Regions from separate parts of the Bradyrhizobium sp. ORS 111 genome, predicted to be linked through region 3. Evidence: riboswitches for the same ligand, from Rfam matches in the RefSeq annotation. Region 3 holds a riboswitch; each other region holds the start of a gene.
The links. A riboswitch is a leader RNA that binds a small molecule or an ion and turns the genes downstream of it on or off. The one in region 3 is predicted to bind cobalamin.

Region 1: another riboswitch for cobalamin. It lies ahead of metE (5-methyltetrahydropteroyltriglutamate--homocysteine S-methyltransferase); the one in region 3 lies ahead of P6U30_RS34635 (DUF1636 family protein).
Region 2: another riboswitch for cobalamin. It lies ahead of P6U30_RS03145 (TonB-dependent receptor); the one in region 3 lies ahead of P6U30_RS34635 (DUF1636 family protein).
Region 4: another riboswitch for cobalamin. It lies ahead of P6U30_RS28355 (ribonucleoside-diphosphate reductase subunit alpha); the one in region 3 lies ahead of P6U30_RS34635 (DUF1636 family protein).

Annotation. Positions count from the first base shown of each region.
Region 1 covers NZ_CP120701.1:1,971,983-1,979,573, forward strand. Annotated here, with positions in the region: gene groL (chaperonin GroEL) at 1-1,160, shown strand, start outside; gene P6U30_RS09125 (nodulate formation efficiency C protein) at 2,521-3,366, shown strand; gene P6U30_RS09130 (MFS transporter) at 3,736-4,848, shown strand; cobalamin riboswitch at 5,557-5,757, shown strand; gene metE (5-methyltetrahydropteroyltriglutamate--homocysteine S-methyltransferase) at 5,859-7,591, shown strand, end outside.
Region 2 covers NZ_CP120701.1:686,672-694,262, reverse strand. Annotated here, with positions in the region: gene P6U30_RS03155 (ABC transporter ATP-binding protein) at 1-154, opposite strand, end outside; gene P6U30_RS03150 (FecCD family ABC transporter permease) at 157-1,200, opposite strand; cobalamin riboswitch at 1,312-1,510, shown strand; gene P6U30_RS03145 (TonB-dependent receptor) at 1,622-3,898, shown strand; gene P6U30_RS03140 (hypothetical protein) at 4,009-4,170, shown strand; gene P6U30_RS03135 (hypothetical protein) at 4,329-5,576, opposite strand; gene P6U30_RS03130 (MFS transporter) at 5,748-6,986, shown strand; gene P6U30_RS03125 (MarR family winged helix-turn-helix transcriptional regulator) at 6,996-7,448, opposite strand; gene P6U30_RS03120 (chloride channel protein) at 7,531-7,591, shown strand, end outside.
Region 3 covers NZ_CP120701.1:7,488,558-7,496,148, reverse strand. Annotated here, with positions in the region: gene cobN (cobaltochelatase subunit CobN) at 1-1,118, opposite strand, end outside; gene cobW (cobalamin biosynthesis protein CobW) at 1,118-2,152, opposite strand; gene P6U30_RS34635 (DUF1636 family protein) at 2,149-2,523, opposite strand; cobalamin riboswitch at 2,614-2,824, opposite strand; gene cobO (cob(I)yrinic acid a,c-diamide adenosyltransferase) at 2,867-3,517, shown strand; gene P6U30_RS34625 (cobyric acid synthase) at 3,538-4,986, shown strand; gene cobD (threonine-phosphate decarboxylase CobD) at 4,991-5,956, opposite strand; gene cbiB (adenosylcobinamide-phosphate synthase CbiB) at 5,968-6,909, opposite strand; gene cobU (bifunctional adenosylcobinamide kinase/adenosylcobinamide-phosphate guanylyltransferase) at 7,037-7,540, shown strand; gene bluB (5,6-dimethylbenzimidazole synthase) at 7,560-7,591, shown strand, end outside.
Region 4 covers NZ_CP120701.1:6,157,601-6,165,191, reverse strand. Annotated here, with positions in the region: gene P6U30_RS28365 (class I SAM-dependent methyltransferase) at 505-1,443, shown strand; partial or broken gene P6U30_RS28360 (IS6 family transposase) at 1,650-2,389, opposite strand; cobalamin riboswitch at 2,504-2,716, shown strand; gene P6U30_RS28355 (ribonucleoside-diphosphate reductase subunit alpha) at 2,819-4,747, shown strand; gene P6U30_RS28350 (ribonucleotide-diphosphate reductase subunit beta) at 4,738-5,811, shown strand; gene P6U30_RS28345 (hypothetical protein) at 6,012-6,350, shown strand; gene ltrA (group II intron reverse transcriptase/maturase) at 7,117-7,591, shown strand, end outside.

The DNA.
Region 1 (7,591 bases), 2.5 Mb from region 3:
ACGCCATGAAGAAGGTCGGCAACGAGGGCGTGATCACGGTCGAGGAAGCCAAGTCGCTCGAAACCGAACTCGACGTCGTCGAGGGCATGCAGTTCGACCGCGGCTACATCTCGCCCTACTTCGTCACCAACGCCGACAAGATGCGCGTTGAGATGGACGACGCCTACATCCTGATCAACGAGAAGAAGCTCTCCTCGCTGAACGAGCTGCTGCCGCTGCTCGAGGCCGTGGTGCAGACCGGCAAGCCGCTGGTCATCGTCGCTGAAGACGTCGAAGGCGAAGCGCTCGCCACCCTCGTCGTCAACCGCCTGCGCGGCGGCCTGAAGGTCGCGGCCGTCAAGGCTCCCGGCTTCGGCGATCGCCGCAAGGCCATGCTGCAGGACATCGCGATCCTGACCGGCGGCCAGGCCATCTCGGAAGACCTCGGCATCAAGCTCGAGAACGTCACGCTGCAGATGCTCGGCCGCGCCAAGAAGGTGATGATCGACAAGGAGAACACCACGATCGTCAACGGTGCCGGCAAGAAGGCCGACATCGACGCCCGCGTTGCCCAGATCAAGGCGCAGATCGAGGAGACCACCTCGGACTACGACCGTGAGAAGCTGCAGGAGCGTCTCGCCAAGCTCGCGGGCGGCGTCGCGGTGATCCGCGTCGGCGGCGCGACCGAAGTCGAAGTGAAGGAGCGCAAGGATCGCGTGGATGACGCGATGCACGCGACCCGCGCGGCTGTCGAGGAAGGCATCCTGCCGGGTGGCGGCGTGGCGCTGCTCCGTGCCACCGAAGCGCTCAAGGGCCTGCGCACCAAGAACGACGACCAGAAGACCGGTGTCGAGATCGTGCGCAAGGCGTTGTCGTGGCCGGCCCGTCAGATCGCGATCAACGCCGGTGAAGACGGCTCGGTCGTGGTCGGCAAGGTCCTGGAGAAGGATCAGTACTCTTACGGCTTCGACGCACAGACGGGCGAGTACAGCAACCTGGTCTCCAAGGGTATCATCGATCCTACAAAGGTCGTGCGAGCGGCGGTCCAGAACGCCTCCTCCGTGGCGGCGCTCCTGATCACTACGGAAGCGATGGTCGCCGAGCTGCCGAAGAAGAACGCTGCCGGCCCCGCAATGCCGCCGGGCGGCGGCATGGGCGGCATGGGCGGTATGGACTTCTGATCCAGTCGCGTCACGCGGAACGCAAAAATAAGAAAGCCCCGGCAGCAATTGCCGGGGTTTTGTTTGCTCATTGATACAGCGGGCCACCAAGGCTGTCGACGAGGCTCGTTCCCTTGGAGCCGTGTTGGAATACCGTCGTCCAGCTTGCATCGGGCAATGTGAGGCGCGAGAGCTTGTATTGGCGAGCCATACCTGACGTTGCCACTCATCCCGGAGCGTACCAGCGATGTGCATATTCCAGGAGGGCGGTCACTCCGGATCGTTGCAGATCGTGTGCCCGATGGGGTGCAACTGTAGTCTCAGCCCCCCGTAGGGCCGGCGGCGCAATCCTCGCGGCACGGCTCTGTCCTCAGCATTATGTGGCGATTCAATAGGCTGGGCAGAGTGAGGGACCCAGAGGCTGTCGCGGTAGTCATCTCAGCGCTCCGGCAAGTTCACGGCGACGCTATTGCTCGCGCACTCCTTGCTGACGGAATGAGCCTAGCCGTTCTTATGGACGCGGTGTTCTCTCTATCAATGCGGAATAGCGAGGCGGTTCGAATGATCGCCAGAGCGTTAGACTCTCGCGATTTCGTCGTCTCCCCTGACGTCGGCTCGCTTTGGCACGTAAAGTATTTATATGATCGCCCAGGGTCCATGACCGTCGTCGATATGCTGGTACTGACACCTGAGAAGACGTTCATGAGCACTGAAATTTCGTTGCGGCTGCCGATCTGACCTGAGGCGTCAGCGCCGGGGGATCGCTCGGCAAATGCAATGGACAATAAGCCAGAGCAATCACCTGTTCGAAATAGCTGGTTGATCGTACGTCTGGTAACGTCAGCGCGCAATCCGTCGTGCTGGTATATGAACGTTCTGCCGTCCGAGCCCGGCGTCGAAGCCGACCTTCACCTAAATCTGCCGCCCGAGCGAACAAACGGAATATGAGTCCCACGCGTACGACCTTGTTCGGGCGGTCAGACCAAGTTGGACTCCGTGCCCGCGAATTTCGGCCGACGGATATTGCCTGATCATCACATCGACCACGCTGCAAGTGGAAGCATTCCGATCAGCGCGCCGAGTGCTTGCAAATCAATCACCTTCAACAATCTGTAACGACGTTAGTATTCTTCAGTATCTTTCCCACGACCGCTTCACGGTTGGACTGTACTGAAGGATTCGAGTGAGCGCACCCAACCATTCCTGGTAGGTGCATTGGATGCTTTCTGGCATACAGTTGTTCTAGATTGCCAGCACCTCGCTTCTCTCGAGACTCTCAACAGGTCGCGTTGGCCCGGCGGGACCAGAGCTGCAGCAAAAAAAATGAGTCTAATCTAGCGCTCCGCTCAAGCGTCGGCGCTGACCAGTCGCGATGACGAAGATGACGAAAATGACCAGAAGGTGCATGCTTTGGCTCTGTCTCGACCTCTTGTTGATTTGCCCAGGTGCCGTGGTCGTCGCGAGCAGCGATGTCAGAGCGGAGGACAGCATCCTTGTCGACAAGGTCAAGTCAACCTGGCGATCGCAAGACGGTGACACTATCGAGCAAATCATTTCCAAGGTCGCGAAGGTCGCGCACTTCGTCCCGAGAAGGTGGGGAGTCGCTCAATCGAACGATGGGAGCGAATATGCCTTCTTTTCGTGGAGTAAACATCGCGACGATAAAGCCGCCGAATATGCCATTATCTGGCAGGCTGCGCCCGACGGCGCGTTAAAAGTCGATTCGCCATATGCCAAGCCGATAGAATTGGGCTGGAAGGCGTTCGCACTCTCTCTGATCTCCAGTGAAATCGCAAACGGCGAAAAGGCGGTGAATCTCCACTTTCTGCATAACCCCATCAACTTCAACTTTGTGATGACTGCTCAGGGCAGGTTGGGCGATCTTCTGCGACACGGCCGCTGCACTATCGGCGATCCGATCCAGGTGGATTACCTGCAGAAAGTTGATGAAAAAGAGGCCACACAGAGCGGCCTATGGCGCGCCCTGATTGTGGTGAACTGCAATATTCCAGGACCTCGGTACTTCACTCGTGGCGGCGTCATCATTTTTGAGAAGGCCGAGGGAAAAACCTGGGAGCCGCAGTCGTTTTTTGCTAAGCGCATCGCAACCTATCCCCCAGGCTCTTGGTTCGATCATGCAGATCCAGAAGAACAAGAAGCACTAGAACCGGCCAAGAAGACCTTGCAGAATGACCGCGGAGGGCAGCTTCGCGGCGCAGCCCCTTGAGACAATGCGTCGAGTTTACAATGGGGCTCTACGACGAAGCGATGCTGCATCTGAGCCGGAGGTGCCGTGTTGGGTTTGAGAGATTTACGACAACACTTCTCCAAACTCGTCGTGGGTCCGAGGGTGCCGCAGCCCGCAATAGCAAGCAGTCGCGAGAAATAGGCTCATCCGAAAGTTTGCACCAGGAACGTCGCGTTAATTTCGCAATGGCACTGGACTTGCAGTAACGGAAGCATGTTCCGCGACGACATCGTCGTCGGGCTGCCCACCGTGTGCAGGCATGCGCCGGCAAACGCCGGCGCGCCGTACTCGTAACGTGCGTTCTCTGCGGAGTGCCCCGTAAAACCGTCTGCCGATCCGCCGGCCGGCCTGCTCGCGACGCGACTCATATTTTTTGTCTCCGGATTCGGCTTCTCGGCCTGGGCGCCTCTGGTGCCGCTCGCCAAGGAGCGCCTTGCGGTCGATCATCGCGTGCTTGGTCTGCTGCTGCTCTGCCTCGGCATGGGGTCCCTCTTCGCCATGCCTTTGACCGCTTTGTCGGGGGCGCGCTACGGCACCAGGCGCACTATTCTTGTAGGTGGACTTGGCCTTGCGCTGACCCTGCCATGGCTCGCTATCGCCAGTACACCTCTGAAACTCGGGGCGGTGCTGCTTGCCTTTGGCGCTTCACTCGGCTCAATCAATGTAGCCATGAACGTTCAAGCGGCCGAAGTAGAGCGAGCAGCCGGCCGCCCATTGATGTCCACCTTTCACGCACAGTTCAGCATCGGCGAATTGTCGGGCGCTGGCGCCCTGACAGCCTTGCTCTCGCTGCGGATTGACTCGTTTGCTTCGACGCTGGCTTGTTCGGCGCTAATGATAGTTGCGATTTTGTCGGCATGGCCGCGGTTGCTTGCGACACGTCGCACGCCGTCAGAGCCACTGCTTGTCTTGCCTCATCGCAGCGTATTGCTGATAGCGGTGCTTGCGGCCATCACCTTCCTTGTCGAAGGCGCGATGATCGACTGGAGCGCCTTATTTCTCATTGACAGAGGTCTTGTGGCGCAAGAGCATGGCGGGTTCGGTTATATGTTGTTTTCCATCGCGATGACCGCAGGCCGTCTCGCCGGAGATGCCCTCGTGATCAGAATCGGAGACCGCGCCACACTGATGTTCGGACCTGTGCCGATCATGATCGGTTTTGTGGCCCTGCTGGCCGCGCCGGTGGCTGCGATTGCCATGGCGGGTTTGCTGCTTATCGGATTGGGTGCATCGAATATCGTGCCGGTGTTATGCCGCCGTGCTGGCAAGCAGAAGGTGATGCCGGCAGGTTTGGCGATCGCAGCCGTCACGACGGCGGGTTACGCCGGTATCCTCGTCGGTCCAGCTGGCGCCGGGCTCGTTGCACACATGGCTGGGCTGCCTTTTGCTCTCGCGATACTAGGAGCACTCATGTGCATCGTCACGCTGTCGGCCCGGACTGTGACGGCCAACCCTCGCTGATTGTTGGAGAAGGACATGTAGGCCTTCTGCCAAGCGGTTGCGCACGGTTGGCACCCATCACCGCCACTCGGGGGTAGCAACATAGCGAGGACGCTGCGAAAGAGAACGGTTATGGCCAAGAAGCACTGTCGCAGAATGGCCGTTGGTCCAGCGGCCTGAAATACATAGCAAACGCAGTGCTGGTCCGTTCGACATCGATGGGGGCGCCCAGCACGGCAAAAGCGAGATTGATTGATAGTGCCGAGATCTTCCATGCCTTCCAGAGCATATTCGCACGTCTCGGCGCACACGGCCGACGGGATAGATACGTTACCGGGAGCTGCTTACCGGCCCAGCCGCTCGAACCACTTTGCCCGGGATGGGCAAGCTGATTTGACCCACAGCTTCCAAGGGTGACGGTCCCGCAAGGCGGATCTTGCTAAGTTGTCGAGAGATTCACATGTCGAAGATGCTAGTAAAGGCTACCGACTGGTAGCTCGGTCGAAGCCGATCTGTCGCGTGCCATCGGCTGCAGGCAAAATGCGACCCCGATGTACTCGCGCGTGCAGAGACCAGGGCCGAGTTCGAAGCGAGCACTGCCCGGCACACTCATCGCGCAAAGGGGGCTTTAGATCGCGATCGTCGCGATGGAGCCACACCTACAGACTTGTTGAGCGGAGCCGCAGAAGGATGCCGTGCCAAGAGGTTGACGGAACGCTGCTTGTTCGGATAACTGATTTTCGTCGAGGTTCTCCGGAGCGCACTGATCCGGAGCTAAGAGGGAAGCCGGTCGAATGCCGGCGCTGCCCCCGCAACTGTAAGCGGCGAGCCGCTGTCCAATAAAGTCACTGAAACCGCTTGGTTTCGGGAAGGCCGGACAGCAGCGATGACCCGCAAGCCAGGAGACCTGCCCCGACAACATATTCGTCCGCGGGCGGGGTGTCCCGGTGGTGCGCCAAGCAATTGCCGCTTCGGCGGCTTTTCCTGCACGCAATCGCCATGACCTCTGCCCCAAACCAGGGGTTAGAGCTATGTCCGTCCTTTCACTTCCCGTTGCTACACTTGGTACGCCACGCATCGGTCCGCGCCGTGAACTCAAATTCGCGCTCGAAAGCTACTGGACCGGGAAGTCCACCGAAGCGCAGCTGCTTGAAGCGGCAGCTGGACTGCGCACTGCTAACTGGGCGCGGCAGAAATCGCTCGGCGCGACCGTCATTCCGTCGAATGATTTCTCGCTTTACGATCATGTGCTCGACACCAGTGTGATGGTGGGCGCCATTCCGGATGTTTACGCTTGCACCACAGGTCCTGTACCGCTCTACACCTACTTCGCTATGGCGCGCGGTGCGCCGAACGGTGAACTCGATGCGAGTTGCCCTCACTCCAATCCTGCACAGGGCGCGCCTGCGCAGGAGATGACGAAGTGGTTCGACACCAATTACCACTATATGGTCCCTGAATTTCACAAGGGGCAGATCTTCAGGCTTTCTTCTCGAAAGCCGATTGAGGAATATGAGGAGGCAAAGGGGCTTGGTTACCAGACGCGTCCCGTGCTGATTGGCCCAGTGACCTTCCTGAAGCTTGGCAAGAGCGCAGATCCTTCATTCAATCCATTGTCGCTGTTGGATCGACTGCTGCCGGTCTATGTCGACGTTCTTCGTGAGCTGGTCGCGCGCGGCGCAGAATGGGTTCAGCTCGATGAGCCCTGTCTGGTCTTGGACCTCGACGAAATATCCCGCAAAGCCTTGCTTCGTACCTATACCTATTTTGCTAGGGAGATACCTGCTCTTAAAATCATGCTGGCGACCTACTTTGGGACCATCGGCGGTAATCTCGATACGGCCTTGGCTTTGCCGGTTTCCGGGCTCCACGTCGACTTGGTAAGGGGGGCAGACCCGCTGAACGCGATCGTCGCTGGGATTCGCAACGATCTCGTTCTCTCACTGGGGGTCGTCGATGGGCGCAACGTTTGGCGCTCCAACCTTTCAGCGCTGGTCGATCAGCTGGCGCCCACCGTGGCAAAACTCGGCACTGATCGCGTCCAGATCGCCCCCTCATGTTCGCTGCTCCATGTTCCAATCGACCTGGGGCTCGAAACCGATCTCGATTCCGATGTAAAGAGCTGGCTGGCTTTCTCGGTTCAGAAAATTAAGGAACTAGCGACCCTAGGAAGGGCGCTTGCTGGCGATCGTGCCGGCGTGGCCGATGTGCTCGCGGCATCAAAAAACGCGGCACTTGCACGCGAGCAATCGCCCAAGATCCACAATGCGGACGTCGCTGCGCGCATGGCTGCGATCGACCAAACCAAGCGCTACCGTTGCAGTCCTTTCGCAAAGCGCGCCGAGGCCCAGCGCGCGCGGTTTGCCTTGCCGACATTTCCCACGACGACCATTGGATCGTTTCCGCAAACCGCGGAAGTTCGCAATGCCCGCGCTTGCCATGCCAAAGGAGGGTTGAGCAACGCGCAGTACGAGCAGTTTCTCAGAGAGGAAACGGCGCGTGCGGTGCTATGGCAGGAGAATATCGGGCTCGATGTTCTCGTGCATGGTGAGTTCGAGCGCAATGACATGGTGCAGTATTTCGGCGAGCAGCTTTCCGGATTCGCCTTCACCAAGCACGGTTGGGTTCAGTCGTATGGCTCGCGCTACGTCCGTCCACCAATTCTGTTTGGGGATGTCTCGCGGTCGAAGCCGATGACGGTCGAATGGTGGCGATACGCGCAGTCGCTGACCAACAAGCCAATGAAGGCAATGTTGACTGGACC
Region 2 (7,591 bases), 1.2 Mb from region 3:
GGATCAGCCCGGCCAGCGCACGCAGCAGCGTGGTCTTGCCTGCGCCGTTCGGACCAACCAGCGCAACCAGATGCCCTGATGCAAGCTGCAGCGAGATGTCGTGCAGCACATTCCGACTGCCCAGCGACGCGTCGAGGTTGGTTGTGGACAGCATCGTCACGCCACGCCTCCGCCGAGCGCGCGGCGTTCGCGCATGATCAGATAGAGAAAGAATGGCACGCCGGTGATCGAGGTCAGCACGCCGACCTTGATGTCGGAGGTCGAGGGGATGACGCGCACCGCGACATCGGCCGCCAGCAGCAGCGCCGAGCCGGTGAGCGCGCTCGGCACCAGCAGCCGCGCCGGATCGTGGCCGATTACCGGCCGCATCAGATGCGGCGCGACCAGGCCGATGAAGCCGATCGTGCCTGTCACGGCGACCGCCCCGCCGACACCGAGCGCAACGCCCGAGATGACGAACAGCCGCAACCGCCCGACATCGACCCCGAGGCTCTGTGCGGCCTCCTCGCCGAGTGTCAGCGCGCGGAAGCTGCTTGCCTGGCTGAGCAGGATGACGGTGCCGGCGATAATGAAGGGCAGCGCAATCGTCACATGCTGGAAGCTGCGGTCCTCGAGCGAGCCGAGCAGCCAGAACGCGATCTCCAGCGCCACGAAGGGGTTGCTGGAGAGATTCATCACCAGCGCCGTTGCAGCGCCTGCGAAACTGGAGATCGCAAGCCCCGACAGGATCAGGATCAACAGCCCCGCATTGCGCCCGGCGATCGCAAGCAGGGCGAACACGGAGCCGAACGCCGCGATGATCGCCGCGACCGGCAGCGCGAACGAGCGTACATCGGCCAGCCCGAGCGCGATCACCAGCACCGCACCGAACGCGGCGGCCTGCGGCGCGCCGAACAACGACGGCGAGGCCAGCGGATTGCGCAACAGCCCCTGCAGCGCCGCACCCGACAATCCCAAAATGCCGCCGATCGCAAACGCCAGGATGGTTCGCGGCAGGCGAATCTCGCGCACGATCACCTGCGCCACGTCGGTGCCGCCGCCGAACAGCGCCGCGATCACCCTGAGCGGTGACAGCCGCACCGGCCCGATGCCGAGCGAGATCAGCACGAGCAAGACCACGAGCGCCGTGAGCGCTATGGTCGCACCCAGGCGGCGCCGCGCTGCGACCTCGGCCGCCAAGGCGAAATCCTGCACACTCATCGGATCATGCTCTTACAGCGATCGCCGTGGCAGACAAGCGACACTCGGTGAAAACCATACCCGTCCGGCCGCTGCCCTGGTTCCGCCGGGATTGACTTTGGTCGCCGACCGAACCCTAGTGACCATGACGGTTCTTTCATGAGATGAAAAGGGAATGCGGTACGGGGAAACTGCCCCAACGCCGCGGCTGCCCCCGCAACTGTAGGCGGTGAATCCTTCGTCACAGGCCACTGGGACTCTCGGTCCTGGGAAGGCGACGAAGGGTAACGACCCGCGAGCCAGGAGACCTGCCGTCAGCCGTGGTCACACGCGACGATGTCGGTCGGGGAGTACAGACATTGGCTTCACCCGAAGTGCCGTCGCGCAAGGGGTGAGACTGGGTTCGCGGTGACGTGCCACTGACGTTACCGAAGTCTCGCCCATGTTGTCCCTTGCTTCAATCCGACTGCGCCGCGCGCTGCTGCTCGCGTCCGCAATATCGGCGCCATCGCTCTGTGCTTCGGCCGCGCAGGCTCAGCAGTCGCCTGCTGCGGAGGTGCTTCCGCCCATCGAGGTCACCAAGCCCGGTGACCAGAACGTCACCCGCGCCAAGCCGGGCAGTGTCGACGAGTCCCACGCACCGCGCCGCCCGGCCCCGGGCAACACGCAGAGCAACAGCACCGGGTCCGGGACCGGATCGAATGCCCCATCGGTCGGAACCGCGACCGGCGGGACCGCCGGCGGCGGGCATCAGTTCGCGGGCATCGTCGGCGCATCGTCGACGGTGATCACGGCCGATGACATCGCGCATTCGCCGGTGCAGACGCTGCCCGAAATCCTCGCGCAGGTGCCGGGCGTGCAGTTGGAATCTCTCTATGGCGGCGTGAACGGCGCCAAGACCTCGGTCGACCTGCGCGGCTTCGGCGCATTCGCCTCCAACAATACGCTGTTCCTGCTCAACGGCCGCCGCCTCAACGACATCGACAAGGCCGGCTTCGACCTCACCACCATCCCGATCGATTCGATCGAGCGCATCGAGATCACGCGCGGCAACAGCGGCGCCGTGCTCTATGGCGACAACGCAGTCGGCGGCGTCGTCAATATCGTCACCAAGACCGGCGTCGGCGGACCGCCGGTTTCCGTGAAGTCTGAAACCGGCTTCGGCTCGTTCAACCAACGCATGGCCGCGGTCTCCGCCGCGGTGAATTCGGGGCCGTGGTCGACGTCGTTCTACGGCAACGGCATCAAGTCCGACGGCTATCGCGTCAACAATGCGCTCGACCAGCGCAACGGTGTCGGCAACATCAGCTACACCACGCCGGACCTCACCGCGTTCCTGACCGTCACCGGGAGCGACCAGAAGCTCGGCCTTCCCGGTGGCCGGATCGTGGACCCGTCGATCGGTGTCAATGAGCTGCTGACCGATCGCAGGGGCGCGGCTACCCCATACGATTATGCCACTCAACAGACCGCGAGCGTCACCACCGGCTTCACCAAGACCCTGATGAACGGCGTTGACCTGATCATCGACGGCGGCTGGCGGCAGCGGGACACGCAGAGCGGCTTCTTCGGCACGGTGCCGACCCCAAGCTTTGCCTCGACCTACAATGACGCTGCGCTGCAAACGTGGTCGATCACGCCACGCCTCAACATCAAGAGCGCGATGCTCGGGCTGCCGTCCACGATCCTGACCGGGATCGACTACTATGATTCGACATTCCGGGAAGCGCGCAGCCAGTTCCAGGGGTATGCGCCGATCCACACCTACGACATCTCACAGCAGACACTTGCCGGCTACTGGCAGCACACCATCGGCCTGCTGCCGACGACTGATTTCTCCTATGGGGCGCGCATCCAGAAGACCGCCGTGAACGCAACCGACCGCTACGATCCCACGGCGCCGGGCACATTCCCCGGCTCTGACATCCAGGCTTCCCCGCTCAACAGCAACGAAACGCAATATGCGTTGCATGCCGGCGTCGAACATCGCTTCACCGACGTCTTCTCGGTATTTGGCCGTGCTGCGCGCGCGTTCCGCACGCCCGATGTCGATGAACGCGTCGCCTCGGGCCCATCATTCGATCCGCTGACGTTCGCGCCAATCCCGCAGAGCTTCCAGCTCAAGACCCAGACCTCGCAAGACGTCGAGGGCGGCGTCCGGATCAGGACCAACCGCTTCCAGGTGCAGACAAGCGTCTACCTGATGGATCTCGACAACGAGATTCACTTCAACCCAGTGCTATTCTACAACGTCAATCTCGATCCGACCCGCCGCTACGGCAGCGAGACCAATGCCTCGCTGCGCGTCAGCGACACCGTGACGCTGCGCGGCGGCATGGCCTACACCCGCGCCGTCTTCCGCGAAGGCATCTGGGCCGGCAACGATGTGCCACTGGTCTCCCGCTATACCGGCAATGTCGGCGTCACCTGGAACATCTGGCAGAACTACCTCGTGTTCGACGCTACGCTCCGCGCCTGGAGCTCGCGCATCATGGACAACGACCAGGCCAACAGCCAGAGCCGCATTCCCGGCAATGCGACGGCCGATATCAAGCTCAGCGGACAATACGACCGCTTCTTCTGGTCGGTCGCCGTGAACAACCTATTCAACGCGCTTTACTACGACTACGCCATCGCGAGCTCGTTCACCGCGGACCGCTTCTCGGCCTATCCGCTGCCGGGCCGGACCTACATGGTGCGGGCCGGAGCGACGTTCTGACCTGCTCCGGCGCGGCGGGGCCCTCCGTCCGGTTGCGTCCTCTCCTCGCATTTCAAGCGCCTGCCAACTGGGGTAGAATTTCCGGTGACCATCGATTGCGGAGGACATGCATGGGCAAAGCGGGAAAGAAGGGCAAGGCACCCACCAAGGCCAGCGAGCCGCCCAAAAAGCCTCCGCCGTCCCCATCGCAGCAGGATGACGAATATTACGAGGATGGCGACATCGCCACGCCGAAGCTCGACCGCTACGGCAATGATGACGAGCCGTTGTAGGACGGTCCACGTCGATCCAGACGTCGTCCTGGCGAGGGCCGGGACCCATAACCACCACTGTCAATCGTTGATAAAGGCTGTGGCCCCCATCTGGCTAGATCAATAGGCATCGGTGGTTATGGGTCCCGGGTCGCGCTTCGCTTGCCCGGGACGACGACTTAGCAAAACCCCTCACTCTCGATCATTCGGATGCTCGCCGCGTCGAGCAGATGCGCGCCGAAGCCGCCGCGCGCCAGCGACGATGCGAACTGCGGCGAGACCAGCAGCAGCGCAGCCGTCATCGCCAGCGGCACGGCGCCGGGCCAATCGAGTCGCATCGGCGTCAGCTCCTCGGTGCTGCCCTGATAGGGGTCCTTGCCCGCGGCGATGCGGCCGCATTCCCTGATGACGTCGCGTCGCGTGCCGTCGCGTGAGGCGCTGCCGAGCAGCGCCTGCAGCGCAAGATGGGTCCGCACGCCGGCCCGGCTCTCGGCAAGCGGCGCCGGCGTCTCGCCGAGCGACAGGCGCAGCAGCAGCTCGACCAGATCGGTACCGGCGCAATACGCATTCATCGGCTCGACCAGCCGCGGATTGCAGTCGATCAGAAGCGGAGTGGCGCTGTCGAGCGGCATGATGACATCGACCGACAGCGCGCCGTGCCAATTGAGATGCGCGCCGATCGCCTCAAGATAGCCGCGGATCGCCGGCCGGCTGACGCTCTCCTTGACCGCCTCGCCACCGCCGACACCGGCACTGACCTGCCGATAGGCATGGAAGCCGAGCAGCTCGCCGCGGCAAAACACCGACTGCGCCTTCTCGGTGGTACCAGTGATGAGGTCCTGCACCAATAGTTCGCCACCAATGTCCCCGCTTGCTTGGAGATCGTAGAGCGCAAGATTGAGATCGCCCACATCACGCACGATCCAGACGCCGCGGCTCGCGGTGCCGATCGATGTCTTGACCACGGACGGAAACCGCGTCGCCTCGCGCAGTTCGTCGAGCGAGGCCACGATCCGGGTCGGCGGCTGCGGCAGGCCGAGCCGATCGAGCAGCCGGCTGAAACCCGCCTTGCTGTGCACCGCGCGGTAGCTGGAGAAGTCCGGCAGCGCGAACCCAACGCGCGGCTTTAGTCGGGCCTCGGCCCGCGTGAACAGGAAGCCCTGCTCATGGGTCGGCAGCAGCACGTCGAAATGCTGCGATGCCAACAAACCCTCGACGAAGCGCAGGAAACCGGCCGGATCGGTGCGCAGGCCGGGACAGTGATGGAATTTGCGGACAAAGCGGGAGTAGCGCGCCAGGCACCAGCGCGAGGGGTCGCAGACCTCGACGTGATGGCCGGCCGCGCCCAGGATTGTGACCGCCTCACGGCCAGAGGTGCTGGACCCCTCTGACACGAGCACCCGGAGCGGCTTTCTGGCGTCGATCATGTCCGATCATCGCCGTACCGCCGCACTTTGTCGCCACCTTTAATGCCGCATGTGTCGATCCGGCGCCCGCTCCCGAGGGCAGCCATGCAGCCGCGTTCATGGACAATTATCGGTCAATGTCTATTTTCAGCACGCCCTGCCGGGCAGTCACACAATGGGATTTTCTTTGAGATGGTCGACGTTCTGGCCGCACCGCAGCAAGCGAAAGCCGATAGCGCGCTCCGCACGCTGACGGGCATCTCGGTCGCCCACTGGGTCAGCCATTTCCATATCTTCGTGCTGCCGATGCTGTTTCCGTTCCTGAAGGAACAACTTGGCGTCGGCTATGTCGAGCTCGGCTTCGCGCTGACGGTGTTCGCGGTGGTTTCCGGTCTGACCCAGGCGCCGATCGGCTATCTCGCCGACCATATCGGGGCGCGCAAGATCCTGCTGATCGGGCTGACCGTCGGCGGCTGCGCGCTGATCGGGCTCGGCCTGCACCTCAGCTATTCCGCGCTGATCGTCTGCGCCGTGCTGCTCGGCCTTGCCAACAGCGTCTATCATCCCGCCGACTACGCCATCCTCTCGGCGCACATGGACGAGGCGCGGATGGGCCGGGCGTTCTCGATCCATACGTTTGCCGGCTTCCTCGGCGGCGCGGTGGCACCGGCGATCATGGCTGCACTGGTCGCATCGATCGGCGGCCTTGGCGCCTTGATCGTCGCCGGCGCGGTCGGCCCGCTGGTGGCGTTGTTTCTGATCGTGCTCGGCATCCCCGACGCACGCGCGAACAAGAACAAGATCAAGGACGACGCCGCGCCACAAGCCAGCGTGATCACGCCGGCGCTGATCGTGCTCACCGTCTTCTTCACGCTGCTCAGCCTGTCGACATCAGGCATCAACAATTTCGGCGTTGTCGCGCTGATGGGCGGCTATGGCGCATCGTTCTCGACCGCCAATGTCGCCCTGACCGCATTCCTCGGCGCCAGCGCCGCGGGCGTGCTCGCGGGCGGCTACCTCGCCGACTGGACCCACCGCCACAGCCAGGTCGCCGCGGCCTGCTTCGCGGTCAATGCTGCGCTGGTACTGCTGATCGCGCTGGTGAACATGCCCTCGGCGCTGCTGACACTGGCGATGGGGCTTGCCGGCTTCCTCGGCGGCGTGATTGCGCCGTCCCGCGACATGATGGTGCGCAACGCCGCACCATCAGGCGCCGCAGGCCGCGCGTTCGGCATCGTCTCCACCGGCTTCAACTTCGGCGGCATCGTGAGCCCGCTGCTGTTCGGCTGGATCATGGATCAGCACATGCCGCACTGGGTGTTCGGCGCCTCCGTGGTGTTCATGGTGCTGACCGTGCTGCTGGCGCTGGTCACCGAGCGCAAGCCGCAACCCTCGGAATATGCCGCCGAGGCGACGAGCCCGCGCGCCTGAGCGACGCATTCACTCCGATTGCCGCGACAGCACCTGCTTCAAGAGCGGCTCGATCCGCGACAGCTCGTCCAGGTGAGCGGCGGACAGTTTGGCGAGGTGCCCGGCCGCCAGGCCGGTGAGCTTCAATAGCACCCGCCGCTGATCGGCCGGATCGAGCACGCGCTCGACCAGCCCTGCCTCGGAAAGCCGGTCGACAAGCTCGACCGTGGTGTGGTGACGGAGCCGCAGCCGTTCGGCCAGATCGCCGATCGCCACCGGTCCGCCGCCCGGATAACCCCTGATCGCCAGCAAGGCCTGGTGCTGCCGTGGCGTCAGGCCTTCGGCCTTCGCCGCCTCCTGACTGAATTCCAGAAAGCACCGGATCAGGTAGCGAAATTGCGACAGCGCCTCGTAATCGGCCTGGCTCGGAACCCGTTTTCGGGTCCGGACAGCCGATTTCGGCGGATTTTTCGACGCTGCCATTCCATTTCTCCCGCTTGTAATTATATCGCAATGCGATATGAGGCCGCCCATTGTCAAAACTGATCCGAGCCTTCCGCCGTCCATGAGCGTTCTTTCCGCCAAATCGACCGTCCCCGCCAAGACCGCTCACCGTCTCGGTGACT
Region 3 (7,591 bases):
TTCTCGTGCGCCGGCTTGGTCGCGAGCCGGTGCCAGGCGGCGACGCGCGCGGCCACAGCGGTGACACGCTCGTCGTCCGGCCGGTGCGCAAGACGCGCAAACTGGAGATCGGGATCGCGCTCGCCGGGCGACTTGAAGCTCACGACGCCCGCAAACGGACGACCGTCGACCTCCGGCAACACCACGTGCATCGCCAGATCGCCGGGAGAAAGACCGCGAAGCGACTTGGCCCAATCATCGCGCCGCGCTGTCGACAGCGCGACCTGGAACACCGGGCAGGACGCGGACTCAAACGGCGTCGTGCCGTCGTCGCCGATTGCGGAAAAGGCGGTCGCATTGACGATGGCGGCGGGAGGACAATGCGCGAACTGGGTGCGCATCCACTCGGCGACGCCCGCTGCCTTCAGCGAGGTGACGAACACGCCGTAAGCATCAAAGCCCTTCTGCCGCAACGCCGTGATCAGCGCGTCGACCGGTGCCGTGTCGCCGGCTGCGAGATAGGAACGATAGAAGGTCACCAGCGCCCGTGGCCGGTGATCTGGTGACGGCGCCGCCGTGGCGGCACCGAGCCCGGGATCGTAGAAGCCGAACTCCGGAAGGTCGATCTCGCCGACGACCGGTCCGGCATACAGTCCCGACGCCAGCGCGAGCTGGGCGATCACGGCCTGCGCCGCGACCGGGCCGCCTTTGTCGCAGAGCACCTTGAGCCTGCGCAGGGTTGAGACCGGCAGGGTGGAGAATTCATCGAGCCGCAGGTCATCGCGACCGTCCGCCGGCAGCACCGCAAGCGCGATGTTGCGCTCCTTCGCCAGGCGATGCAGCGCGGCCAGCCCATATGGCCAGTAGGGTTCGCCGCCGATCAGGCGCACAAAGATGCCGCGCGCTTGCGACAAGGTCCGCTCGATATAGGTGTCGACCGACAGCGGATGGCGCAGGTCGGCCAGATTCGCGAGCCGCAGCGACGGCAGCGATCGACGGCCGCGCCGCCAGCCGGAAGCAAACGCGGCAAGATCGCTGTCGGAGAACGAGAGCACCACGAGCTCGGCTGGAGCCTGGCCGAGATCCCTTGGTGTCGCGGTCTCCTCGAGACCGCGGCTCTCGCGGAAGACGATGTGCATCAGACACCAAGTCGCGCCTTGATGGCGGCCTCATCGATTTCGCCGTGTTCGCCGATCACGACCAGCTTCGACTGCCTCGGCCGCGCGCCCCAGGGCATGTCGAACTGATGTCGCACCCGCTCGCCGACAGATTGCACCAGTAGCCGCATCGGCTTGCCCTGGATCGCGATATAGCCCTTGGCGCGCAGCACATTCTGCTCGCGCGCCAGTCCCTTGACCGATGCAACTAGAGCATCGACATCGGAGACTTCCGGGAGATCGATCACCACGGAGTTGAAGTCATTGTGTTCGTGCTCGTCCTCGCCGTCGTGGTGAGACGGACGCGCCGCGAGGTCATCTTCGGCGGCGGCCGCGAGACCCAGGATCACGCGCGCGTCGACCGCGCCGTCGACGACCGGCAACATCGGCACCTGCCGCGGCATTTCGGCCGCGATCGCCAACTTCGCGGCCTCGAGGCCGTCAGCGCCGGCGAGGTCCGCCTTGGTCAGCAGCACGATGTCGGCGCAGGCGATCTGATCCTCGAACACCTCGGACAGCGGCGTCTCGTGGTCGAGATTGTCGTCAGCGGCGCGCTGTGCGTCGACCGCGGCCGGGTCGGGGGCAAAGCGGCCGGCCGCAACAGCCTCCGCGTCGGCCAGTGCGATCACGCCGTCGACCGTAATCCGCGAACGGATCTCCGGCCAATCGAACGCCTTCAGCAGCGGCTTAGGCAGCGCGAGCCCCGATGTCTCGATCACGATATGATCGGGTTTCACGCGGCGCGCCAGCAATTGCTCCATCGCCGGGATGAAATCGTCGGCGACTGTGCAGCAGATGCAGCCATTAGCGAGCTCGACGATGTTCTCGCTTGGACAATTGGCGTCGGCGCAGGACTTCAGGATGTCCCCGTCGACTCCTTCGCCGCCGAACTCATTCACCAGCACCGCAAGCTTCTTGCCGTTGGCATTCCTGATCAGATGCTGGATCAGCGTCGTCTTGCCCGATCCGAGAAAGCCGGTGACGACGGTGACGGGCACCTTGGTGAGCGTGGTCATTCTGCGGCCTCTGGCACAACGGCGATGGGTGGAATGCGGGCGAGTGATTGCTTGCGAAAGATTTCCGGCCGGCTGCGCCACGGCACGATGCCGTCGGGTGCCGCCGCATAGGCGGACGCACCGGCGACCACATCCGTCGCATTGGCTTCGGACAGGCGGCCATAGACATACGACCACCGTCCCGGCGCGCTGAGCGCGACCGAGCAGCCCTGGCTGCACGCCGACAGGCATTCGACCGGAATCAGATTGACGCCGTCAGGCACACCGGCATCGCGGATCGCGGCATGCAGGCGCGCACCAGGCGTGGTCTCGCCTTCCGCGAGCGTCTGGCCGGCGCGGCAGGTGATGCAGACATGAAGTGTAACGCTCATCGCCCTTCCTGATTGACAGCGGGAGGCGATGAGGCAGACGAACCGTTCGATGGAAAGGTTCGTTCCCCGTCGCGGAACACCCCGTCCGCTGGTCTCAACGTCTGCGCTGGCAGGTCTCCCGGCTTGCGGAGCAGGGGGTTATCCCTTCGATCCCCGCCTTCCCGATTCCTTTTGGAATCAGTGGCTTTGGGCATCTCTCCGGTCACGGTCGCGGGGGCGGCTGCGCTTCGGGCCGACTTGAGCCCTATCGCATTCCCTCTTCGCCTGTCGTAGGACAGGCACCAACGCAGGGCTCACCATTCGTCCAAGCCCGGAACTTGTCAAGCCGAAGGAACGTCAGATGATGTCCGAACGAGATGCCGCCGAGGACGAAGCCGGTGGCTCCGAGGCTGCGCTGGAAGCTCGCCATGCCGCCAAGATGGCTAAAAAGAAAGACGCTCGCGATCGAATCATGGCGACCAAGAGCGGTGAGAAAGGACTGATCATCGTCCATACCGGCGCGGGCAAGGGAAAATCGTCCTCCGCCTTCGGCATGATCGTCCGCTGCGTGGCGCACGGGTTTCCCTGCGCGGTGGTGCAGTTCATCAAGGGCGCTTGGGATACCGGTGAACGCCGCCTGCTGACCGGACACTTCGGCGACCTCTGTCAATTCCACGCGATGGGCGAAGGCTTCACCTGGGAAACGCAGGATCGCGCCCGCGACATCGCCGCCGCCCAAGCCGGCTGGGAAAAAGCCAAGCAACTGATCTCCGATCCAAGCTTGCGCATGGTCGTGCTCGACGAGATCAACATCGCGCTGCGTTATGACTATCTGGCGATCGCCGACGTCGTCGATTTTCTCAAGACCTCGAAGCCGCCGATGACGCATGTCGTGCTCACCGGGCGCAATGCCAAGGAGGAACTGATCGAGATCGCCGATCTCGTGACCGAGATGACGCTGGTGAAGCATCCGTTCCGGTCCGGCATCAAGGCGCAGCCGGGCGTCGAGTTCTGACGGCGTAGCTGGACCACGCGATGGCGCGCGCATTGATGATCCAGGGAGCGGGCTCGGACGTCGGCAAATCGCTGATCGTCGCGGGCCTTGCGCGCGCGGCGAAGCGGCGTGGCCTCCGTGTATTGCCGTTCAAGCCGCAGAACATGTCGAACAACGCGGCCGTCACCGCTGACGGCGGCGAGATCGGACGCGCGCAGGCGCTGCAGGCGCTCGCCGCCGGCGTCGAGCCGCATACCGACATGAACCCGGTGCTGCTGAAGCCGGAGAGCGATGTCGGCGCGCAGATCATCGTGCAGGGCAAGCGCGTCGCAACCGCCCGTGCCTGGGAATATGCCGCCATAAAGCCCTCGCTGATGGGTGCGGTGCTGGAGAGTTTCGAGCGGCTGAAGCATCGTGCCGATCTCGTGCTGGTCGAAGGGGCCGGCAGCCCCGCCGAAGTCAATCTGCGCAAGGCCGACATCGCCAACATGGGCTTCGCGCGCAAGGCCGACGTCCCGGTGGTGGTGATCGGCGATATCGATCGCGGCGGCGTCATCGCGCAACTCGTCGGCATCAAGACGGTGATCGATCCCGAGGATGCCGCGATGATCCGCGGCTTCATCATCAACAAATTTCGCGGCGATCCGACCCTGTTCGACGACGGCTACCGGCTGATCGAAGCCCGTACGTCGTGGCGCGGCTTTGGCGTGCTGCCTTACTTCATCCGCGCCGGCGAGCTTCCGGCCGAGGACGCGCTCGGACTTGGCGAGGCGCGCAAGCCCGGCCAGCGCAAGATCGCGTTTCTGGCGCTGTCGCGCATCGCCAATTTCGATGATCTCGATCCGCTCAAGCTCGAGCCGGGCGTCGACCTCGTGATGGTGCGTCCCGGCGAAGCCATTCCGGGCGACGCCAGGCTCGTGATCGTACCGGGCTCGAAATCAACCCGCGGGGACCTTGCCTTTCTGCGCGCGCAGGGCTGGGATATCGATCTTCTGGCGCATCATCGCCGCGGCGGCCATGTGCTCGGTCTGTGCGGCGGATATCAGATGCTCGGACAGAGCGTGGCCGATCCGGACGGGATCGAAGGCCCCGCCGGTGAGACGCGCGGCCTCGGACTTCTTGATGTTGCGACCGTCATGACCGAGCAGAAGACGCTGATACGCGTCGACGCTATCAATGCCGCCACCAGTCAACCGATCAGCGCCTACGAGATCCATATCGGGCGAACCGACGGCCCGGATCGGGCCCGGCCGTTCGCGTTTGTTGACAGCGCGCCGGAAGGCGCTGTGTCCAGCGATGGACGCGTTCAGGGCAGTTACCTGCACGGCCTGTTCGCGTCAGACCATTTCCGCAAGGCTTTTCTGGCGCAACTCGACGTTCCCGCCACGGACCAGGCGTACGGCGCCAGGGTTGACGGCGCGCTCGATGCACTCGCCGATCACATCGAGGCGCATCTTGACGTGGATGGGTTGCTTGCATTGGCGCGGTGAAGCGCTAGCTCGACAGCACCGCGGCAAGACGGGACCATTCCGTTTCGCTCCCGGGCAGACCAAGGCGTAGCCATCCCGGGCGTTGCTGGAAGACGCGCGACCAGATCTGGCCCCGCGCCAGCTTCTCGTGCGCAGCCAGGGCGTCGCCGGTCTCGTAGAGCCGGAACAGCGGCGTGCCGCCGACCAATGTCCAGCTCTGCGATCGGACCATCGCATCGAGCCTGAGGCAATCGCTTGCGAGACGTGCCGACGTGGCCATTTTCCAGGCATCGTCGCGCAATGCGCGCCGCCCGATCGCAATCGCGGCAGCCGACACCGGCCACGGGCCGGCCATCGCCGCAAGCGCGGCGATCTCCCGCTCGCTGCCGATCGTAAAACCGAGCCGCAGGCCGGCGAGCCCGTAGAACTTCCCGAACGAACGCAGGATGAGGAGACCATCTTGCGCGGCCCGTGATGCAAGCGACAGGTCCGGAACGGTGTCGGCGAAACTCTCGTCGATCACGAGCCGGCCGACACGCGGCCGCAGCGCCCGCAGCTCGCTCCGATCGTGACGTGTTCCATCGGGATTGTTGGGATTGACCACCACGGCGAGATCGGCGCCCGCGAGGGCTTCGAGATCGGAAACCTCGGTGACGTCCCAGCCGGAGGCCGAGAGAACCGCGGCGTATTCATTGTAGGTCGGCGCAAGGATGCGCACCCGGCCCCGCGTCGATACATGCGGCAGCAACTGGATGGCCGCCTGCGCGCCGCCCAGCGCCACGATCGGCGCATCGGTGGCATAGGCGTGCCGTGCCGCATCATGGAGCGATTCGATGTCGGTCCGCGACGGCAACGCGTTCCAGAGTCTCGGGTCCACATCGACCACGGGATAAGGCAGCCGGTTGATTCCGGTCGACAGATCGATCCAGTCGTCCGGCCGGCCACCGAACCGTTGCTGCGCGATATCGAGATTGCCGCCGTGCTCACGCATTTGTGGCTCCCTCACACCAAGGCCAGGATCGCGAATATCGCGGCCAGCAGCATCATGGCGCGACGATAGAGTTTCAGTCCGCGGCGGATATCGGCGGCGACGGGATCGCGCGCCGCTTCGTTCAACCAAGGCTCCTTCGCAACGCTGCTGTGGTAGATGCGCGGACCGCTCAGCCGCACGCCGAGCCCGCCGGCCATCGCGGCTTCCGGCCAACCGGCGTTCGGCGAGCGATGACGGCTCGCGTCCCGCAGCATGCATGACCACGCCTGCGCCCGCTGCGACGCAAGCAGTACGAACAGCAGGCCGGTGAGGCGCGCCGGGATGAGATTGGCAAGGTCGTCGATGCGGGCGGAAGCCCAGCCAAACGCCTCATGCCGCGCGGTACGGTGGCCGATCATGGAATCAAGCGTGTTGATCGCCTTGTAGCCGACAATGCCGGGTAGTCCGAACAGTGCGCCCCAAAACGCGGGCGCGACGATGCCGTCGGACGCATTCTCGGCCAGGCTCTCGATCGTCGCGCGCGCAATGCCGGCATCATCGAGCGTAGCGGCATCGCGTCCGACAATGCGCGAAACCGCCGCGCGTGCGCCCGTGACATCGCCGGACGCAAGCGGATCCGCGACCGCGGCGACATGGTCATGGAGTGAACGCAAGGCAACCAGCGGCCATGCCAGAATTCCGATCAGGACAATGCGGGTCCAGCCTGCGGGGAGCACGATCTGAACAGCCCAGGCGAGCGATGCTGCCAGTGCGATCACCAGAGTTGCCGCCGCGATGCCGGCTGCGCGACGCTGCGCAGGCGAAGCCGACGTCCGGTTCCAGCCGGTATCGACGGCGGTGATCAGCCGGCCGAGCCAGGTCACGGGATGACCGACGCGCGCGAACAGCCAATCCGGCCAGCCGATTAAGGCGTCGACCGCCATCGCCACCGCCATCGCTCCCGCAAAGCTCACGCACGTCTCCCGCCTCGATCTCTCCTGATGCGCAAGACCCCGCGCGAGCGCAAGCCCTCCCGTGATCGATTTCGGCTTTGTCTTTGGCAGCGTTTGGTGATTAGTGCTGGCCCGACAGGAGTTCATGATGGCCGTCATTCTGATAACGGGCGGAGCACGATCGGGAAAGAGCCGACGGGCCGAATCTCGCGCGCGCTCGTTTCCGGGACAGCCCATATATATTGCGACGGCCGAAGCGCTCGATGCGGAGATGGTGGAGCGCATCGCGCGCCACCGCGCGCGGCGAGGCGGCGACTGGATCGAACGGGAAGTGCCGCTCGACCTCGTCGCGGCCCTGGCCGAGACCGACGGCGGCGGGGCAAGGCTGGTCGACTGCCTTACGCTGTGGCTGTCGAACCTGCTTCATGCCGGGCGCGACTGGTCGCAGGACGTTGCACGTCTTGCCGAGGCGCTGCCTCGGCAGCACAGCCCGGTGATCATGGTGACCAACGAGGTGGGTCTCGGCATCGTGCCCGACAATGCGCTAGCGCGCACTTTCCGTGACGGCGCCGGCCTCATGAACCAGACCATTGCCGGCGTCGCAGAAGAGGTGGAGTTCGTGGTGGCAGGCCTGCCGCTGAAGCTTAAATAAAGATCGGATGACGAGCCTGATGGTCTCATTCGACGATACGTTTCGCCGGCA
Region 4 (7,591 bases), 1.3 Mb from region 3:
AGTACGTTGGTTTGGAATCTCTATGGAAGACACCGGCATTTGCGTTTTGAACCGGAGCGGCGCTGCCACATTCGAAGGTTGCGTGTCCACCCAATCCGGAGGCTATCGCTCAACTCTTGCGGCGTCATGCCGGCAGTCCGCGCCTGGCGCGCGCCGGGTCCCTTCGACCCCGCACGCGCATCTTGGATGGCTTCGCAAGCGTGTCGCGTCCGAGGACGGGAGCTAGCCGTTCGCGCTCAATTTGTGGTCATTACAATGGCTGCCATTCGACATTCAAGAAGCCCTCAACGCCACCACTTAAATGCCGAAGAATCTCGTGTCTGCTTTTGGAGCCACTTCATCTTCTCGTGCTCTGCAATAAAGAGGTTGCCCTCTGTTTCACGAAGCGAGCCTGAAAAAGCGCGCGATGGGGTTTATGCCTCGGCCAATCTCTGCGATAAGGCATCGAGTACTTGAAGGCAACAGCCGTCGAGTGGCTTGCAAAACGAAATGGGAGACATTGGGTTGCGAACAGATTTTTCGCGTATCAATCGGTCTAAAGCTATCTTCGATGATATTTATGCTTTGGATGATCCAAGGGCATATTTCTCTGTCCTGGGAGACTTGGATTATATGATCCCGGACGTGGCTGAGCCGGTTGTGCGCCAAATTCTGGCAGCGAAAGCTTCGGCAACCGGCCTTAAGCCGGTCGTGCTTGATGTTGGCTGTTCATACGGCATCAACGCAGCGGTGCATCGGTTTCCACTGACCTTCGGGGGCTTGCGTCACCGCTACGCCCGGCGCGAGATGAGGGCGATCAGTTCTGAGACACTGGTGCATCTCGATCGAAATTTTTATGCAGCTTGGCCTGATGTCGGTTTGGCGCGGTTTATCGGCCTCGATATGTCGGCACCGGCGATCAGCTATGCAACGGATGTTGGTCTCCTGGAGCAGGGCATTGTCGCTGACCTTGAAAAGGAGGCGCTATCGACGGACAGCGCGCGCATTATCCGCTCCACGGATGTTATCATGTCGACGGGTTGCATCGGCTACGTTACCGAGAAAACGTTCAGCAAAATTCTCGATGCGACAGATCAGCGTCTTTGGATCATCTCCTTCGTCCTACGAATGTTCCCATTTGATTCCTTGGCCACGACGTTCGCGAGGCGTGGCCTTGTGACAGAACGTCTTGCGGGCGCGACGTTTATCCAGCGTCGCTTTCGCGATGCTGACGAGTTTGAAAGTTGTTTGGCCAGCTTGGCGGCTCTTGGCGTCGATGCTACCGGTCTTGAATCAGAAGGGCTGTTTCACGCCGATCTGATCTTGTCCCGCCCTGAGGCGGATGCGCGCGCCATGCCTCTGGAAGACATTGTCACCGTCGCCAGCGGCAGGGGTCGGCCGATCGGGCCCCGTTATGTTCATGTTGAGGGCAGCAAGGGCTTGCAGGTCGCGCTGGAGCCGTGACAGGTTCGCTTTCCGAAGATAGCCGTGGGTGTGATCCAGGGATCTGTGCACCTAAGTGGATCACGCCCTCGCTCCCTGCATGGTTACGTTCGGTCCGGTCGGCAGGCTAGAGAGAAGCCGTGCTCATGACAGCTTTGCCGATTTCGAATCCATCTGTTTCCGTGCCATATGTCGAGATCGAGGCTGGGCATCGTCAACTTAATCGACGCGGAGCCGAAGAAGGGGATTCTCAGAGGTTCGAGATTCGGCGATAGCGCTTGTCGTGGAGATCTCGCGCCAAGTCGCAAAGGCTCGCTCGCGCGAAGCACGACGGAAGTCGGCAGCGACGGCTCCGGGATAGGGGATGTTGAAAAGCTTCGCGACCTGATCGTGAACTGACAGAAACCGTTGAGCTTGGCGGGACGATTTGAAACGCTTCATGATCCGCTCGCGTCGCCACGTCGGCCTGATGAGAATTCTCGGCCCGATTGTTGGGAGCTTTGTGCTGACGATGTTCGACGTGAAAGCCCAGCTTCCCCCTCGCAGCGCCGTACGAACGGAGCTTGTCCGTGATCATCACGCGCGGCGGCGTGCCGGCGGATTTCAAGAGCTTCTTCATGAACTGCTGCGCGGCGCGCGAGTCTCTTCAGCGCTGGAAAGGCGTCGAGACGAAGCCATTCTGGTCGACAGCGCGCCAGAGCCAATGTTGTTCGCCCGCGAGCGAGATAACGATTTCGTCCAGATGCCATTTGCCGCCGCGAGCGGGAGCGCGCTGGCGAATCCGATCGGAGAACGCTTTGCCGAATTTCCTTCCCCACTGGCCCACGGTTTCATAGGTCACGCCAATGCCACACGCCGCCAGCATTTCCTCGACCATGCGCAAGCTAATACGACCAAACGGCATAGCCTGATCGCTTCCGATGGGAAGCAATGGCGGCGATAAAGAGGGGTCCCGGACGGTTGGCATGCCGGTTGTTTACCGCCTCGGCCGCTCCAATTCGTTAACTTGACGGTGCCCTTTTGCCTTCTGAATCTTGATCTCCCTCAGCACAAGGCTTGACGAACCTCGGCGAGTCGCGCCTATATGTAGACCTGTCACGGTCTTTCATTCCTATATCTCGTAGGATGGAAGCTAAGAGGGAACCCGGTGCGCCGGCAATGGCTATTCCGAGGCTGCCCCCGCAACTGTAAGCGACGAGCGGTTGTCATCATGGTCACTGGCGACAGCGCCGGGAAGGCCGACAGCCGCAGCGACCCGCGAGCCAGGAGACCTGCCGCGACAGAACGAACGTCCTCGGGCGGGGTGCCCCGGTAGGTCGCTTGCAGCCGGGGACATTTGCCCGGTCTCCTTGCAAGTCGTCCGCGGCCCCCAGCGCCAAACATCGCGGGGTTGCCGATGTCGCCGTCTTACGATTTCGATCAGCAGGGTCATCTCCTTGCACTGTCCAGTGTGCGGCCGCCGCGAGCGCAGGCAAAGCCTGCCGCGCTTCAGCTGTCTGTTCCGCCTCCATCGCTGGCTCCGCTGCCTCGGCCCCTTGCGGCGTCTCCAAAGCCGTCTGACCTCGCCCTTGATCGGTCGCGCGACAATCTCCTGACATCGTTCGGCAAGCTGACCCTGACCGACCGTTATCTGCTCCCCGGCGAAGGCATCCAAGACATGTTTGCGCGGGTATCGTGCGCGTTTGCGGACGATGTTGCCCATGCTCAGCGTCTTTATGATGCAATGTCCCGGCTGTGGTTCATGCCGGCGACGCCAGTGCTCTCGAATGGCGGCAGCACGCGTGGCCTGCCTATTTCGTGCTTCCTTAATTCGGTGTCGGACTCGCTCGAAGGCATCGTCGGCACCTGGAACGAGAATGTCTGGCTTGCCTCCAACGGTGGCGGCATCGGCACCTACTGGGGCAATGTTCGCTCGATCGGCGAGAAGGTGAAGGGCGGCGTCACCTCAGGCATCATCCCCTTCATCCACGTCATGGACGGCCTGACGCTGGCGATCAGCCAGGGCTCGTTGCGGCGCGGCTCGGCGGCGGTCTATCTCGATATCCACCATCCCGAGATCGAGGAGTTCCTCGAGATCCGCAAGGCGTCCGGCGACTTCAACCGCAAGAGCCTTAACCTCCATCACGGCATCAACGTCACCGACGAGTTCATGCGTGCCGTAGGCGCCGGCACCGCGTTCGCTCTGCGGAGCCCGAAGACTAACGAGGTCATCCGCGAGATCGACGCCCGCCAGCTGTGGCAACGCATCCTTGAGAACCGGCTGCAGACCGGCGAGCCTTATCTCTTGTTCATCGACACCGTGAACCGCGCGCTCCCCAAGCACCAGCGCGAGCTCGGCCTCAAGGTCTCGACCTCCAACCTATGCAGCGAGATTACGCTGCCGACCGGTATCGATCATCGCGACGAGGAGCGCACCGCGGTGTGCTGCCTGTCGTCGCTCAACCTCGAGACCTGGGACCAGTGGAATGAGGAGCCCGGCTTCATCGAGGACGTCATGCGCTTCCTCGATAACGTGCTCACCCGCTTCATCACGGTGGCACCGGGCGGCATGAAGCGTGCCCGCTACGCCGCCCTGCGCGAGCGCTCAGTCGGCCTCGGCGTCATGGGCTTCCACTCGTTTCTCCAGGCCAAGGGCATTCCGATGGAGAGTGTCTTGGCCAAGTCGTTCAATCTGAACATGTTCCGAAAAATCCGTCGCGATGCCGACGCGGCGTCCGTGGCGCTCGCTCGTGAGCGTGGCCCGTGCCCGGATGCCATGGAACGCGGCGTGATGGCGCGCTTCAGCCACAAGATCGCGATCGCGCCGACCGCCTCGATCAGCATCATCTGCGGCGGCACCAGCGCCTGCATCGAGCCGATCCCGGCCAACATCTACACCCACAAGACGTTGTCGGGCGCCATCTCGGTGCGTAATCCGCATCTCGCCAAGGTGCTGACCGCCAAGGGCGCCGATACCTCGGCGACCTGGCAGTCGATCATCGCGCACGAGGGTTCGGTCGCCCATCTCGACATCCTGTCGGAGCACGAGAAAGCGATCTTTCGCACCGCCTTCGAGATCGATCAGCGCTGGATCGTCGAGCTTGCCGCCGACCGTGCCGCGTTCATCTGCCAGAGCCAGTCGATCAACCTCTATCTGCCGGCCGACGTCGATAAGTGGGACCTCCACATGCTGCACTGGACGGCATGGGAGCGCGGGGTGAAGAGCCTCTATTACTGCCGCTCAAAATCGATCTCGCGCGCGGCGTTCGCCGGCAAGATCGCCGACGGCGACAAGGTTGCACCGCCGCAGCGCACCGACTATGAGGAGTGCCTCGCATGTCAGTGATCGATCTCTCGTCCGTCGATCCGCGCACGCTGATCGGCAAGGGGCGGGTCGGCCTGCTTGACTCGACCGGCAGCTATGACGTCGATCGCTACGCCTGGGCTTACGAGTTCTGGAAGCGCCAGCAGCAGACCCACTGGATGGGCGAGGAGGTGCCGCTCGGCGCCGACCTCAAGGACTGGGCGTCGGACCGCGTCACGGCCAACGAGCGCGCGCTGCTCACCCAGATCTTCCGTTTCTTCACTCAGTCGGACATCGAGGTCGGCGACAACTATCTCAAGCGCTACATCCCGATCTTCCAGCCACTCACCGTCCAGATGATGATGGCCGCCTTCACCAACATGGAGACGGTCCACATCGACGCCTATGCGCTTCTGCTCAAGACGCTCGGCATGCCAAAGACCGAGTTCGAGGCGTTCCGCGGCTATGCGGAGATGCGCGCCAAGGCGGAATACATGCACGAGTTCGGCGTCGACACCGTGGCTGATGTCGCCCGCACCCTGGCGATGTTCGGCGCCTTCACCGAAGGCATGGCGTTGTTCGCGAGCTTCGCCATGCTGCTCAACTTCCCGCGTCATAACAAGATGAATGGCATGGGACAAATCGTAAGCTGGTCAGTGCGCGACGAGAGTCTCCACTGCGAGGGCATCATCAAGCTATTTCACGAATGGCACAGTGAAACCGGCGCGGTGACGCGCTCCGTCCGCGATGACATCGTCGACGTCGCAAAGACCATGGTGAAGCTGGAGGAGAACTTCGTCGATCTCGCCTTCGGCCTCGGCAAGATCGAGGGCATGCTGCCTGAGCAGATCCACGCCTACGTCCGCTATGTGGCTGACTGGCGACTTAGCCAGCTCCGGATTGCCCCGGTCTTCGGCTTCTTTGAGGCCAAGGAGGGCGGATTCACCCAGCTCAAGGCGCATCCGCTGCCGTGGCTCGTCGAGATTCTCAATGGCGTCGAGCACGCCAATTTCTTCGAGCAGCGTGCCACGGAGTACTCCAAGGCGGCGAGCCGCGGCAGCTGGGACGGCGAAGATGGGGTGTGGGCGGTTTTCGGCCGTATATAGGCAACCCGAGCAGCGGTTGGTGCGTCAGCTCGTGTGCATCTCGGACGTTCGCGGAAGTCCGCTCTGCTGCTGCTCTCTGGGGTACAGCGGACACCAAGCGGCATGATCGACGCCGCTCGAAATTATGATGGAGTGGGCGCCGCAGACGGCATCGATGTGCCAAAGCGGAGGTGTTGAGCTCCACTTAAGGGGAGGCGTCCGTGTCAGAGGTTATCATAATCGGTCTGGATATCGCCAAGCACGTTTTTACGCCCACGGAGCGGATGAGCGCGTTCAGCATGCGGATTAGCCGAGGAAAGCTGCTGGATTTCTTCGCGGCCCAGCCGAGTTGCACGATAGCGCTGGAGGCATGTGGTGGAGCGCATCACTGGGGCCGTCAGCGCGCCCAGCTTGGCCACGAAGTTCGACTAATTACGCCCGCCTATGTAAAGCCGTTTGGTGCGCCCCGACGGCGCGTATTGCCAGCTGAGAAAGATCCACCCAGAGAATTGTCGATTGATCTGGTAGCTGACGAGCGGTTTGGACGAGCAATCGGATAGACGGAAGCCTCACGACGAAGGTCGTCTTGGGCGGCCGAGCAATCCAGCGGGCCGTAACGTGAGTGAGTGCGCCGGGAGAAACCGGCAAGGAGTATGTGGTGAAAGTCCACTGCGATGAAGGAGTAGCAATCCACGTCGCCCCTGATCCGTGCGCAGGCGTCCGTGAGGACGTCGGCGAAGCGTCGGTGGGGGAGCGTATAGGCCAGCCATTGAGCGTGTGCTGCAGCAGCATAGAAAAGGAGAGTTCGAGATGAACGCCTAGCCATGTGCGTAAGCTGCGCGAAAAGATGGGGGTGGGCCCTCCGGGATCGGCGTTCAGGCGCGGGCCCCAAACCAGTCCAAGCGGCTGCGCTCAAAAGGTGTGGTCGTGAGCGTTGGATCAAAAGTCCGAAGAGAAATTCGGGCAGGTGAGCGTTCGCGAGACGAATGAAAATGAACCCTCGATGACGCGTCGAAAGCTGGTGGACGTTGCTAAAACCAGAAGCGGCTCAATCTTCTGGGATAAGCCTATCGGCAACCTGACTACTGGGTAGGCAGCAACCGGCGTAGAGGGGGCGTGAAGCGGATGCAGGCTTTCGCGTGGAACTGCAGGAACCAGACTTTGGATGCCAAGGAAGAAGCTGAAGCGACCAAAATCGCGAGGCGAGAGTACCGATGCCAAGGTCTGGGGCGGACCGACTCGTAAGAGCTTCGAAGGCTCTGTAATGGGGCCGGAGCAAAGGGGTCGGATCAGGACGGTTGTGATCATGGACCAACTGGAGACAGGATGAATACGACGATCACGACAGACAAGCCGTTTAGCATCGATAAGAGAAGTGTGGTTCGGGCTTATAAAGCGGTTAAATCCAAACGTGGTGCGGCTGGCGTGGACGGGCAGACGCTCGGGGAGTTTGATAAAGATCTGAAGGGCAACCTTTATAAGATCTGGAATCGGATGAGCTCGGGCAGCTACTTTCCTCCGTCAGTGCGTGCAGTCTCTATTCCGAAAAAGGGGGGAGATGGCGAAAGGATTCTGGGTATTCCGACCGTCAGCGATCGCATCGCGCAGATGGTTGTTGCGCAGTACCTTGAACCGATTCTTGATCCAATTTTTCTTCCAGACTCCTATGGTTACAGACCGAAGAAATCGGCCCTGGAAGCCGTGGGTGTTACGCGCGAGCGGTGCTGGAAGTATGATTGGGTTCTTGAATTCGATATCAAAGGACTATTCGACAACATCCCGCACGATCTTTTGCTCAAAG